3 regions of the Alicyclobacillus sp. SO9 genome follow, and region 1 is predicted to be linked to each of the others. Evidence: riboswitches for the same ligand, from Rfam matches in the RefSeq annotation. Region 1 holds a riboswitch; each other region holds the start of a gene.
The links. Region 1 has a riboswitch for cyclic di-GMP ahead of GI364_RS25410 (YgiT-type zinc finger protein). Riboswitches for the same ligand answer to the same signal wherever they lie in the genome.
Positions count from the first base shown of each region.

Region 2: it holds a riboswitch for cyclic di-GMP, as region 1 does, so the genes downstream of both, GI364_RS11405 (EAL domain-containing protein) here and GI364_RS25410 (YgiT-type zinc finger protein) in region 1, are expected to answer to the same signal.
Region 3: it holds a riboswitch for cyclic di-GMP, as region 1 does, so the genes downstream of both, GI364_RS02770 (Flp family type IVb pilin) here and GI364_RS25410 (YgiT-type zinc finger protein) in region 1, are expected to answer to the same signal.

Region 1 is NZ_CP066339.1:3,064,550-3,068,684, reverse strand. Features, by position in the region: gene GI364_RS14420 (trypsin-like peptidase domain-containing protein) at 1-521, opposite strand, end outside; gene GI364_RS14415 (GGDEF domain-containing protein) at 606-1,559, opposite strand; gene GI364_RS25410 (YgiT-type zinc finger protein) at 1,683-1,850, opposite strand; cyclic di-GMP riboswitch class I at 1,925-2,009, opposite strand; gene GI364_RS14405 (D-alanyl-D-alanine carboxypeptidase family protein) at 2,149-3,336, shown strand; gene GI364_RS14400 (hypothetical protein) at 3,404-3,634, opposite strand; gene GI364_RS25145 (hypothetical protein) at 3,631-3,765, opposite strand; gene GI364_RS14395 (MaoC/PaaZ C-terminal domain-containing protein) at 3,762-4,135, opposite strand, start outside.
Region 2 is NZ_CP066339.1:2,488,943-2,493,077, forward strand. Features, by position in the region: gene GI364_RS11395 (recombinase family protein) at 1-386, opposite strand, end outside; gene GI364_RS11400 (helix-turn-helix domain-containing protein) at 751-1,038, shown strand; cyclic di-GMP riboswitch class I at 1,099-1,187, shown strand; gene GI364_RS11405 (EAL domain-containing protein) at 1,250-4,135, shown strand, end outside.
Region 3 is NZ_CP066339.1:640,970-645,104, forward strand. Features, by position in the region: gene GI364_RS02760 (hypothetical protein) at 1-494, shown strand, start outside; gene GI364_RS02765 (LuxR C-terminal-related transcriptional regulator) at 572-1,243, shown strand; cyclic di-GMP riboswitch class I at 1,413-1,505, shown strand; gene GI364_RS02770 (Flp family type IVb pilin) at 1,572-1,742, shown strand; gene GI364_RS02775 (TadE/TadG family type IV pilus assembly protein) at 1,815-2,192, shown strand; gene GI364_RS02780 (pilus assembly protein TadG-related protein) at 2,207-3,196, shown strand; gene cpaB (Flp pilus assembly protein CpaB) at 3,474-4,135, shown strand, end outside.

The sequences.
Region 1 (4,135 bases):
CGATGACTTCCTGGAGCATTTACTCCGGAGGCTGTGGATAGGGTTGCAAATGGGGTTGAAGGCTGGCCAATCACTTTTAAAAGTGCGAGATCTGTCCGTTCATTTGCCTTAACCACTTTCGCTCGGTACCATACTTTGTCAGATAGATTGTGTCCATTTAGATATGGATAGATAGTAATAGTATAATGCTTATCGCTCAGCACGTGATAGCAAGTTATGATATAGCCGCCTTTTGTAACCCAGCCAGTCCCATTAGAATCTGTACCGGGAACTCCCATCCCGTTGGTATACGTCTTGATTTTCACGACTGCATCGGCAGTTCTTTTACGCACCTGCGCCCATGAGTAGCCCGACGGTTTGACAGTTAACATCTGATATGGTTTTTGGCTGTGATGACTCTGCACCGTCAGATGTGTTGTTACTATCGTAATAAGCCCTCCAACAACCATAATCATCAGCCAGCGGTAAAAAGAAACGATATAGCGTTGTAATTGGCTGTTCTCCTTTAGTGGAAGCTTCATTACCAGCCCTCTCTATCAGCCCTTTGTGAGTCCCTATTGACTTATCCGTCGTTGTGTTAACAAGGTTATGTCATTAGGTTGTTGCTAGGTCGTGTCGAGGGCTTTTCCTTTGTAAAGTCGCTTGTCAGCAATTCTAAAACATGATGACCAGTCGGTTCCATCTTTGTTCCATACTGCACAACCAACACTGACACTGTAGTCTCTATGAGAAAACAGGGCAGTTACTTCACGAGCAACACAATCGGCACTGTCATCATCATGGAGTGAGTGTAGAGCAAATACAAACTCGTCGCCGCCAAAGCGAGCGCACATGCCATTGCTGCCAATATGTTTCTTTAGAACGGATGCGACTTCCTGGAGCACGGCGTCCCCTTTGATATGACCGTGGTTGTCATTAATGGCTTTAAAGTTGTTGACATCTAATATACCAATGAGTAATGAACTATCCACCATTTTAGTGCCGACCAGTTCGTGAAACCGCTCTTCAAAACCCCGTCGATTCAGCAGTCCAGTCAAGGGTTCATGTTGGCTGTGAAACTCGGCGATGCGACGCAATGACAGCATTTCAAGAACGAACGACACGTAAGTAGAGCACAGTGACATGAGATTTTCGTCTGTCTTGGCGGACGGAGACTTTTGGCCAACGACGATATCGCCTGCGATGTGTCCTTTCACAATAAGCGGCCAGGACCCTACAAACTCAATTTGTGAGTCAGACCAAACAGACCTCCACGGGTCTGGTAACTGATGCGTGGGTCTCCATCCTTCTCGGAAGTGGCAATTTACCTCCTTGATCCAGGCATTTTCTTCAAGTACAGAGCTCAACTCTGCTGCCGAGTACTTGAGCCCCCAGGGATGATATATCTGAGGATTCGGGGTATTGCCTTCAAGGATAAATTGCTTTTTATAGACAAACAGTCCTGCGTCAAGACCGAAGGTTTGCTGAAAAAACTCGGCGACGAGTTTAAACAGTGTACGTCCGCGATTTGCGGACGCCCAGTGTCGGGATTGTTCGATGAGGTCTCTTAGCCGGTCCAACCTTTCAGCCCCTTTTTCCAACCCTTTCGCTACAGTCGAAAAAGTACGGTTTTCAAAGTGAAGGTGCTTGGCGTGAGAGTCGATGACGAACACAATCACTGCATGGAAGTGAGAATCTGCCTTTTAATCTGCCCGAGTGTTTCTTATGGCTTGTTTCTCACTACACCGCTTACATATTCCGAGCGGATAATCAGTCTTCCTTATTCGTTTATACCCAGTTGAAAATATTCTAGACATACTTCTACTGAAATTGAGCTCTTTACAGATGATGCACCACGATTGTTGGTCCATTATACCCCTTTCTCACGCATGCCACTGAAAAAAGAGTGCATCCGTCATAGGATACACTCATACCACGTCCGTTTGACGGCAACCCGGCGAGCTTAGCCAACGGCCGTAGCCCCGTGGTTTTGTGTCCCGTCCTTTCGGAACGGTTTACCTTTGAAACTGATTGTGTAATTTTAGTGTACCATTTTTGCAATAGGTATACTATGATTCAAGACATGCGATTTTGACTCTCGCGATGCTATGACATGACATATGCTTAGCCAAGGTATGAAAAGAACAGACAGGAGTAATGATAAGGCACATGAGAAGATGGTTAGTTTTGCTACTGCTGGCTGTTATTTTGCTGGCAACGTTTAAAGTGAGTTTGCCTGTTCGCGCTGGCACTCTAGAGCAAAATGTACATTCAGAGAAGATTGATTGGAAACAAAAGAAACCAAAACCTGTCCTTGTAGAGGGAGAATATGCGCTGGGCGTACCAAGTCTCGGAGGCGTATTCATGAAATCCAGCAATCAGGCATCTGCGCCCATTGCAAGTCTAACAAAAATGATGACGGCAGTCCTTGTTATCGAAGCTCATCCTTTAGGGAAGAACCAATCGGGTCCGTCAATTCACTTCAATCAGAGGGATGTGCAAATTCTACACAGTGATATCGCGAATGGAGATTCGGTTGTTCAAATTAAAAATGGGGAAACAATGACAGAACGACAGGCATTAGAAGCCCTTTTGATACCGTCCGGAGACAATATTGCAACGAAACTAGCACAGTGGGTGAGCGGCAGCGTGCCCAAGTTTGTTGCCAAAATGAATTCAACGGCGGAGAGTTGGGGCATGATTCACACGCACTATGCAGATACGAGTGGTGTGGATCCAAAGACGATAAGTGATGCACAAGACCAATGGCTTATGGCCGCAAAGTTCATGACATTTCCGGTCTTGAGAGAGATAGTGTCCCAGAAGAGTGCTAGTGTGCCCGTGGCAGGGACTGTATACAATTACAATATGTTGTTGGGGACGGACGGAATTGTTGGAATTAAAACAGGAAATACATCTCAAGCAGGAGGAAACCTTGCGGCTGCACAACGTTTGAGTCAAAACCACAAGTCTATACTTTTAATTAGTGTCATTCTTGGTCAAAGGTCTTCACCGCCACTGGCGAAGGTTTTCAAAGTCACTCCTAAACTCCTTCACATAGCTAAGGCAAACTTAATCAGCAAAACCCTTGTCCGCAAGGGCCAACGCGTTGGGAACATCACCTTTCCATGGGGCCAACGCATTGTGCTTGTGGCGGAACAAAGCCTAACAATCAGTGTCGTTCCGGGTGAGCATATTTCACAAACGCTCAAACTAGAGACCGACTACAGACACTTACACCAAGGTGTCACAGCAGGTCAACTTACTGTGAAGACTCCAAATAACAGCTACCTAGTCAAAGTAATGCCGGAGTCAACTTATAAAGACCCTGGCTTGTTGTGGAGAATCCTGCATTAATTGCATTAATTACATTGATTGTATTGATACCTTAACGATAGCCACAGTGCAGGGAGGTTTACCCCTGCTATTTAATGAATAATGTAATTTGGGGTGAATGAGGGTTTGCCCACAAGTTAATCACTCGGTGTGGCTCGTCGGGTTCCTCTGTGAATTGAATGTACAGTTGTCCTGATGTGTAGGCATGTCGGATGTCTATCAATTCTGACTCATCTAGTCCTGATAGTTCAATGCTTCTTCCCATTCCTGGCAGACAGACCGGGTTGAGGTACTGGTTGGAAATTGTTAGTGTTTTCATACCGCGTTTTTCCTTCTTTCGTGTCTGTATGTAGCGTCTATCCTGACTTCCTTAGCAGTAACTTCCTTAGCAGTAACTTCCTTAGCAGTAACTTCCTTAGCAGTAACTTCTTTAGCAGTAACGCCTGTCATAATCGGCTCTTCAAATAGGCACGTGCTTGGGTGCTAAGGACATTTGTTCCATGCTGGTTTACAGCGTCAAATCGCAGTACAAGAAGCCCCCGCTGTTTTTTATCAAATGGCGTTGCCTCAACGACAGTTACAGTAGTATCTAGGATATCACCCGGTCGGACTGGGGCTGACCATTGCACAAAATCAAGTCCTTTGCCTCCAATAATTTCTGTACCAAATCGATTTGTTTTAATCCATTCGCTCCATATGACGCTCAGTGTATGTACCCCTGAAGCAATGATCCCCCGGAACAGTCCCTCCCGCGCAAATTCTTCATCTATGTGGATGGGTTGGGGGTCGTATTTCATCGCAAACGTCTTAATATCTTCTG
Region 2 (4,135 bases), 580 kb from region 1:
TGTGCAAAGACGGCCAGTATACCTATCATGGCTTTTCCCAGAGGTGTGCCCGTGTCAAACGGTTCTGTGGCGCTTTTAAACACCACGCCCTCTGGCATAAAAACATCTTCCAAGAGAAAGAGCACGTCTCGCTGTCGGCGACTTAAACGGTCGAGTCTATATACGACTACGGTATCGATGGTTCCTTGTTCTATGTGTCTCAAAAGAGACTTGAGAGCGGGGCGCTCCAGACTTGTACCACTGTAGCCTTCGTCAACATAAAGACGGTATTCATGCCACCCCTGGGACACGGCATAAGCGATGAGCCGCTCCTTTTGAGCGTCTATGGAATGTCCGTGTTGCGCTTGTTCATCCGTACTAACCCGAGCATAGAGAGCAGCAGCCATTGCGTTCCTCCTTGCTTGGCCCAAGGGACTGACTGGTTTTTGGGAAATGAGAGTCCTGCTGTGTGCCCTAATACAATTGCATATGCCGCAGGCGTGGCAAACAGAAGTACAGTTACAAGACGGCACTCATCTAAGATGGTACTCATCCATCTGGGTAATTATGGAATGTGAACCGTTGCGGATAAGATTTTATAATACTTCTAGGGCGTGCATACTCTGTTCTTTCCCTGCTTGTTCTCTTCCCCAGACGTATGTGAATGTCATTTGTGCTGCGCTTTGAATGGATGTCGCAGGTTTAAATGAGGAGGTGTTTTGGTTCAAATAGCGTCAAAAGAGTAAATTTGCTTGAAGGGGAGGGGAGCAAATGACACCGAGGGATTCTTCTATACCGGAAGCCAGAGACTATCCAATAACTTTAACGGTATCGGAAGTTGCAGAAATACTGAGGGTAGACCTGCATAAAGCATACAGTATTGTCAGAGATCGAGATTTCCCAGTTATTACGCACGGAAGGCGAATGATTATTCCTCGAGATGCATTCTTTCGTTGGTTAGATGGCTGTGGTGAGGAACGTCCAATGTATGACCGCAATCATGTCTTGGAGACGTTGGCCGACTTGGTTGCCGAACGATTAAATAAAAGGGGAACCTAGTGATTCTCAAATCTTGATTTTTATCCCGTATTGTGTGATATGATGTGTTCTAGTGGTATTTAAAAGAAAAGGCACCCCTTCGGAAACGAAGCGGACGCAAAGCTATAGGGGCTAACGTAGTCTATCTACTATGCCAGCCAGTTACCGTTTAGATGGATTATGATAGGCATCCGTAAAACGGATGCCTATTGTCATATAGGGGGAAAATTGCATGATTCGGTTACGGAGGTCGCGGGGTCTCGAACAGAGACGGAGCAGGGATTCGGTGTTCTTACTGGGAGAATGGACTTTCGATATGCAGTCGGAAATTCTTACCTGTTCTGAGGACTGTCACAAGCTTTTTGCAATCCCAAACACAGCGTCTGTCGTACCGCAAACAATCATGCAGTCGGTACATCCAAATGATGAGGAATTGGTAAAGACCTGGTGGAAACTCGTAGGCGCGGGAAATTTTATCGATGGCATTACATTTCGAATCATCAACGACGGCGAGCGGTACCTGTATTCTGAACTGGACTATAAAATCGGGGATGATGGTCAGATTGTATCGGTTTCGGGTAAGACCCGCGACGTGACGGACCTCATGACTGAAGACGAATTGTTACCGTCTACCGCGGACGTCGACAATGACTCAACGGATTCATATTCAAGTATACATATCGATCGCGATTTGCGGATTGTTAAGGTCAGTCCGATGGCCGAACAGCTCTTCGGCTGGACTGAACAGGAACTGCGACTACAAATGCCAATTCAGCTCATTCCAGCGCTTCACTGGGAAGCCATGCAATCCATATATGAAACCGTTTTGGCGGACGGCGGTTTTATTCGAGTTGAAACCATGCGAATACATAAGAACGGCATCCCTGTACAAGTCGGGGTCACTTTATATCCAGTTCATGATTTGGAGGGAGGCATAACAGGTGTAGTGGCTCGTTACAGTAAATCTTTTGCAAATAACGAGTCCTCCACTGCGATGCTCTCTACGATGGAGAGGGGGCTGCAGGCTCTCGTTGAGAATTCTTTTGACGTTTGTATGATACTGTCCAAGGAATACGATATGAATTATGTTACGCATGCCATCACCAATGTCTTGGGCTATAGTGCACAAGAGTTCATCTCGTTAGGACTCGGTCATGTCATTCATCCTGAGGATGTAACAGGGTACCTGTCGGTATGTCATCAGGCGGTACACCAGGCCTCAAGCCAGCACACCTGTGTTGCACGTTTCAAACACAAAAATGGGGAATGGAGATACTGTTCCACGCGTATTCGCTATCTCACTGCGTTTTATAGTACAGAGGGCATTATTGTCAATTTCCACGATGTAACAGAGAGTCGCAGGGCTGAAGAACTAATGAAGCACATGACATTCCATGACAGCTTAACTTCCTTGCCAAACCGGAAACATCTTGAGGAGCGCCTGCAGTTGTTGATTGGGATTCATAGACAGCGAGAGGAGAAACTAGCAGTTCTGCGTCTCGATATTAATCGCTTTAAGTACATAAACTCCAGTCTCGGCAGAACTACTGGAGACCACCTGATTCGCGATGTAGCGGACGCTTTGAGGCAGTTGGTGCCGACTGATTGTGTCGTGTCGCGAACAGGTGAGAACGAATTTTCCATGGTTGTACCCTATGTACACAATATGAGTGATGTCCTTCAGTTCGCAAGGCAAGTTGTCGACTCTTTTGATACCCCTTTTCAGATTGGCGATTATGCATTAGCCATTACATGCAATGTAGGTATCAGTACATTTCCTGAAGACGGGGAGAATACTGAAGCTCTTTTGAAAACAGCAGACATGGCTTTACATGATGCACAACTTCGGGGGGTAAACCAGATTGAACTATATTCCCAAAGTTTGGATGCCAAAGCTTATAAGGAATTCACACTCTCCAATGATTTCAAAAATGCCATAAATGAAGAACAGTTTGTGATTTACTTTCAGCCGAGAGTAGCAGCGGACACGAGAAGCATTGTTGCGGCGGAAGCACTCATCCGTTGGCAACATCCTGAATGGGGACTTGTATCTCCTGGTGAGTTTCTGTACCTGGCAGAACAGACTGGGTCGATTGTGCTCATTGGTCAATGGGTCCTGCGGCAAGTCTGTCACCACCTGCAACAGTGGAAACAGCAAGGACAAAAGACACTCAAGGTTTCCGTCAATTTTAGCGCCCAACAACTCAAGGATCCGAATACCGTTGAGACCGTGAAAACAATTTTACATGAATATGGCATTGAGCCCGCGCTCATCGAAATTGAGATCACAGAGACATCGATACTCCCAAACGACCCTGCAATTATTAACTCTATTAGAGTTCTCAGAAACATGGGCATTGGAATCTATTTTGATGACTTTGGTACCGGGTATTCATCGTTAAGTTGGCTTTACCAGTTCGAACTTGATGGAATTAAACTCGATAAGATGTTTATGAGTCACATACCGGATAGTCCTGTACCTGCACAGATTGTTTCGTCTGTGATGAAACTTGCTCACAGCTTAAATCTGACCGTTGTTGCAGAGGGAATTGAGACAAATAAACAGTTGGAATTTCTCTCAAACCTTCAATGTGAAGAAATTCAAGGTTACCTTTTTAGCCGACCGCTTCCGGCAGAAGAGTTCACAAAGCTCTTGCAGCGTGGAGAGATAAGCGTGCGTACCGGGGATAACAGTGCGGGGATGGACAAAGAGCGCAGGAGATTTTTTAGAGTTGAACTGCAGTATCCTATAAAAGGGAAAATGACTGTTTCGAAAATAAAGTCGAAGCAACTCAATGTTGGGTATTCTCCTGTATTGGTGTATGACATTGGCCCTGGAGGACTGCGTGTGCTGACTGACCTGAAGTTGCCCATTGGCGGAGACCTTGAACTGGAGTTCAAAGTGCAGGTGCTTGGAGAAGAACTGCAGCAAAGCGGTTATGTCGTATGGAAGCAGGAGTATAGTCAGGAGTTGTTCCAGTATGGCGTCGAATTTGAAACAGACGAAACAGCACGAGAACGGCTTGTGCGTCTCTTTGATGAATTGGACAGAGTCACGCGGAGTGAACTGGATATACCCGGAACGCACTTCTATAGCGGCACAGTTGATACATTCTTT
Region 3 (4,135 bases), 2.4 Mb from region 1:
TGCTGGACGGGTTTAATGCTGTGTTTCCTGGCTTATGGAGACCCCTTCAACAGGCGGCATCTCTCAGTACCAGGATATACAGCCGGTGCAGAGGTGTTGGGGAAGCAGTTGAACTGCGTCTGCTGGAAGGAGCGGCACGCTTAAGCTATTTGGGCCTGACGGCATTGACTGCCGTAGAATCTGAAGCGGTGCAAATTCTAGTCGATTCGAGCAGACATAAAGAACTGGCAACGCTGACATTGCGCTCACTGGAGACCTATCCAGAGATGAGCCGATACATAGAGGTTATCAAAGGCTGCAGGACGATGAATATCAGATTGGACAGTAAAGAGGCGTACATGGCTGCGTCACTAAACATATCGCTGCAATATGTAGAATCTGTTGAGTTCCGAAAAATGACTCATGAACAAGCACGTAATGACATCCTAGACAAGTACAAACGCAATGTACCGAGTGATATCATAAGGGTCTTTACCAATCTTTTCAGTGCGTAGGCTGCGTCGAATCCAGTGCATGTCACAAATGTCGTTTGGGACGCGGTAAAGGGAAGAGAGTCCAGGAGAGATGTATTGTGCAACCTGTCAATGTCTATACGTACATATCGCGGGAGTTAATCAGTATTGCTATAGAAGCAGTGTTTTCGTCGCAAAAAGGATATGAGTTTGCGGGGGTCTATGAAGGCCGCAGCAAGCGTCTTGGAAATATCAATAATGTAGTGGACCATGTGGTGACGGATATTGTGGTCACAGACATCGGTTTGGAAGAAAGTAACGTTGAATCCCCTTTGCTCGTGATGAAAAGGCAGTGGTTGGGGCTGCGGTGTCTCTATCTGTTGCCTTCACAGTCAGATGATTCTCTCATTTTGCGCGCATTGCGTTCGGGTGCGGACGGGTTTATTTACGAATCGGCCAGTAAAAGTGTCTTGCTGCAGGCGATGAAGACGATAGCCAGCGGACACTCATTTTTACAGCCTGACATTACACCCATTGTTCTGACGGAACTCAGAAAATCTCGCTATCCTATTCAAGAGTCCGATGTCAGTGTAGACCTGACCGAGAGAGAGCGGATGCTCTTGCAACTGTCAGCCGACGGCCTAAGCAATCAACAAATAAGTGACGTGCTTCACGTACACGAAAAGACAGTGAGAAATATGTGGTCTATGTTGTTCCAGAAATTGGGTGTTGGTGACAGGACTCAAGCAGTACTCTGGGCGATTCGCACTGGAAATGCTGAGTTGCGGTGAACCATGGGCCTTGCAACGGGAAACAGTTCTCCAGAAGTCTTTGTCCATTCTGCGAAATCTGACGTAAATTCGCGGATTCGGGACAAAAGTCTGATATGTACGATGACAAAATGCCGTAGAATCTATCAATTTTCTTGACGTATTATAGGCTTAGGCCAAAAGACAACAAGATCAATAAAGGCAAACTTCAAGAAATTGGAGGGCGCAAAGCCATGGGTCTACGGTCGTCTGATGTGACGACTACGATTGCCAGGTTGCTGATCTGGGTGGTAAAACGCACTCGGTTCTGCGACCCGGTGGAGAAGTCATCCACGGGGAGGTGTGAGCGATGCGGTTTATTCGGAATCTTTCAAATCGTTTTCGCGGAAAAGAAGAAGGACAGAGTTTAGTAGAGTACGGCTTGATTATTGCACTGATTGCATTAGTAGTTATTGTTGCGTTGACGGCTATCGGAGGGAACATCGGCAATCTTTTCAATAATATTTCTAACCATCTTTAATGTTTACCGTCCGTTGCAGCAGAGGTTTCTGTTGCAATGGACGGTTTTTATTCTGCTCAGGAGGGTTCCGGCATGAGGCGATACTCCCGCGAAGAAGGTCAATCTCTGATTGAGTTTGCCCTGGTGCTGCCGGTTCTCTTGCTGCTGTTAATGGGAATTGTTGATTTCGGACGAGTGCTGTCGGCCTATTTGGTCGTGTCTCAGACAGCGCGGGATGCAGTTCGGTACGCCAGTATCGGCGGTTCGAATGCTGCGGTCGGACAGGCCGTGCAAAGAGATGCCGGTATGCTGGGTGCCGTCTCCTGGACGATGGACCCGACTGCGCCGACGTCCGGACAGCCGGTTTCCGTTACCGTTTCACATACGGTCAATATCTTCGATCCGATTATGAGTATGGTTCTGGGCAGTCACTACGCGGTCACGGCAACCGCGACAATGCGAGATGAGTGATTGGTGGTGAACTGATGAAACGCAGCCAAATGCATCACAGTTGTGGCTGGCTGTCAGCTCTCTTCAAACGGCTGGTGCTGTGTGCGCTGTATCGCTGGCATCGTGAAGAGAGCGGGAATGTACTGGTTCTGACCGCCTTATCCTTTGTTGCACTATGCGGCTTCGGCGCGCTCGTGGTCGATGCCGGCATGTTAGATGTGCAGTACCGGAAAGCCCAGTCCGGAGCGGATGCAGCAGCTCTGGCAGGTGCGCAGCAGCTGTTGCAAGGGGCTAAGACTGCTGCTCAAACGGCCGTTCACTACGGGCTTCTCAATGACCAGAAGGTTACGTATCAGGCTACAGCTGATATCCAGACAAATACGGTCTCTGTAGCAGGCAAGGCAACGAGTCCCCTGTGGTTCGCGCGGGTTCTGGGAAAGAACACTGCCAGTTATCAGGTGAACTCGAAGGCGGCGGTTGGAACGCTGGTATCTGGTGTTGGCATGGTGCCGATTGCTGTGACGAAGCAAACACTCGTCTATGGACAAACCGTCATTCTGACATCCGGTGCCGGCGGCGGGTCGGCAGGGAACTATGGTTTTCTCGATTTCTCGGGAAATGGTGCGAAAGGTGTCGAGTGCGACTTGGAACACGGATACGACTTTCCTATGCATGTGGGTGAAACTGTGTCGACCGAGACGGGTGTGATGAAGGGTCCTGTTGAACAAGCAATTGAGTACAGGCTGCATGAATCCTGTGATGACAGTGCCTGCAACTCTTTTGCGACGGCAACGTCAGATTGCTCGCGTGTAATGTACCTTCCTGTCATCAATGCGCTGCCGCAGAACGGGAAAAAACAGGTGACTATTCTGGGATTTGCCGCCTTCTTCCTGGAGGGACTGCAGGGTAAAGGCGGACACCAGGAGATCGTAGGGCGATTTATTCAAATGGTCCGTCCCGGTACCTTGGGGCAGGGAACAAACTACGGCACCTATGCGGTGAAGTTAGAGCCGTCAGCCGGATAACGCAGTGAATGGCTTATCAAGTGTAAAAAGCAAAGCGGACTGAGGACTTTCCGTTGGATTGAAAGCATGTGCGTGGATTGAAAGCATGTGCGTGGATTGAAAGCATGTGCGTGGATTGAGAGCATTCGCGTGGATTGAGAGCATTTGTGTGGATTGAGAGCATTTGTGTGGATTGAGAGCATTTGTGTGGATTGAGAGCATGTGCATGGATTGAAAGCATGTGCGTGGATTGAGAGCATTTGCTTGGATTTAGGGCTTTCGGTGTGGAGGTGACAGGGTGGCTCGACGGTCTTATCTTTTTTTGTTTCTGATTTCGCTGGTGCTGGCCATCCTCACAGCTCTGGTGATTGCTAAGGAAATGAAGGCATGGAAGCATGCCAATACAGGAGAAAAACAGATACAAGTGGTAACAGTGGTTCAAACAGTACCTGCACATCAGGTGATAAACGCAAATGACGTGACGCTCAAGGGTGTCGCAGCATCGGCAGTCGGTCCCGGTGCGTTGCGGCAATTGTCGAACGTTGTGGGGATGTATGCGGCAACAACGTGGGTACCGGGTCAGCAGGTCCTGGCGGGAATGGTGACATCCAAAACCAGCAGCCAGTCTTTTCCGCTGCAAATTCCCCAGGGTAAGCGGGCCTTCACGGTACCAGATACAGCGGTAGTTGGCGTAGACCATTTGGTCTCCCCCGGCGATCACGTTGATGTGCTGGTCAGCTATAAAAACAAGACCGGGCAGTCGCAGGTGAAAACTCTGCTGCAGGACATCGTTGTGCTGTACGCGGATACAGGTCCAGTCACGGGCGGGAGTGTGGCGACGGCGTCATCGGGATCGGCCAAAAAAGCAGGGCAAAATGCGAGTCAATCGCAAGCAAATCAAGTGGACACCTTGACACTGGCTGTTACACCCCAGCAGGCAAACGAACTGGACTATGCCAT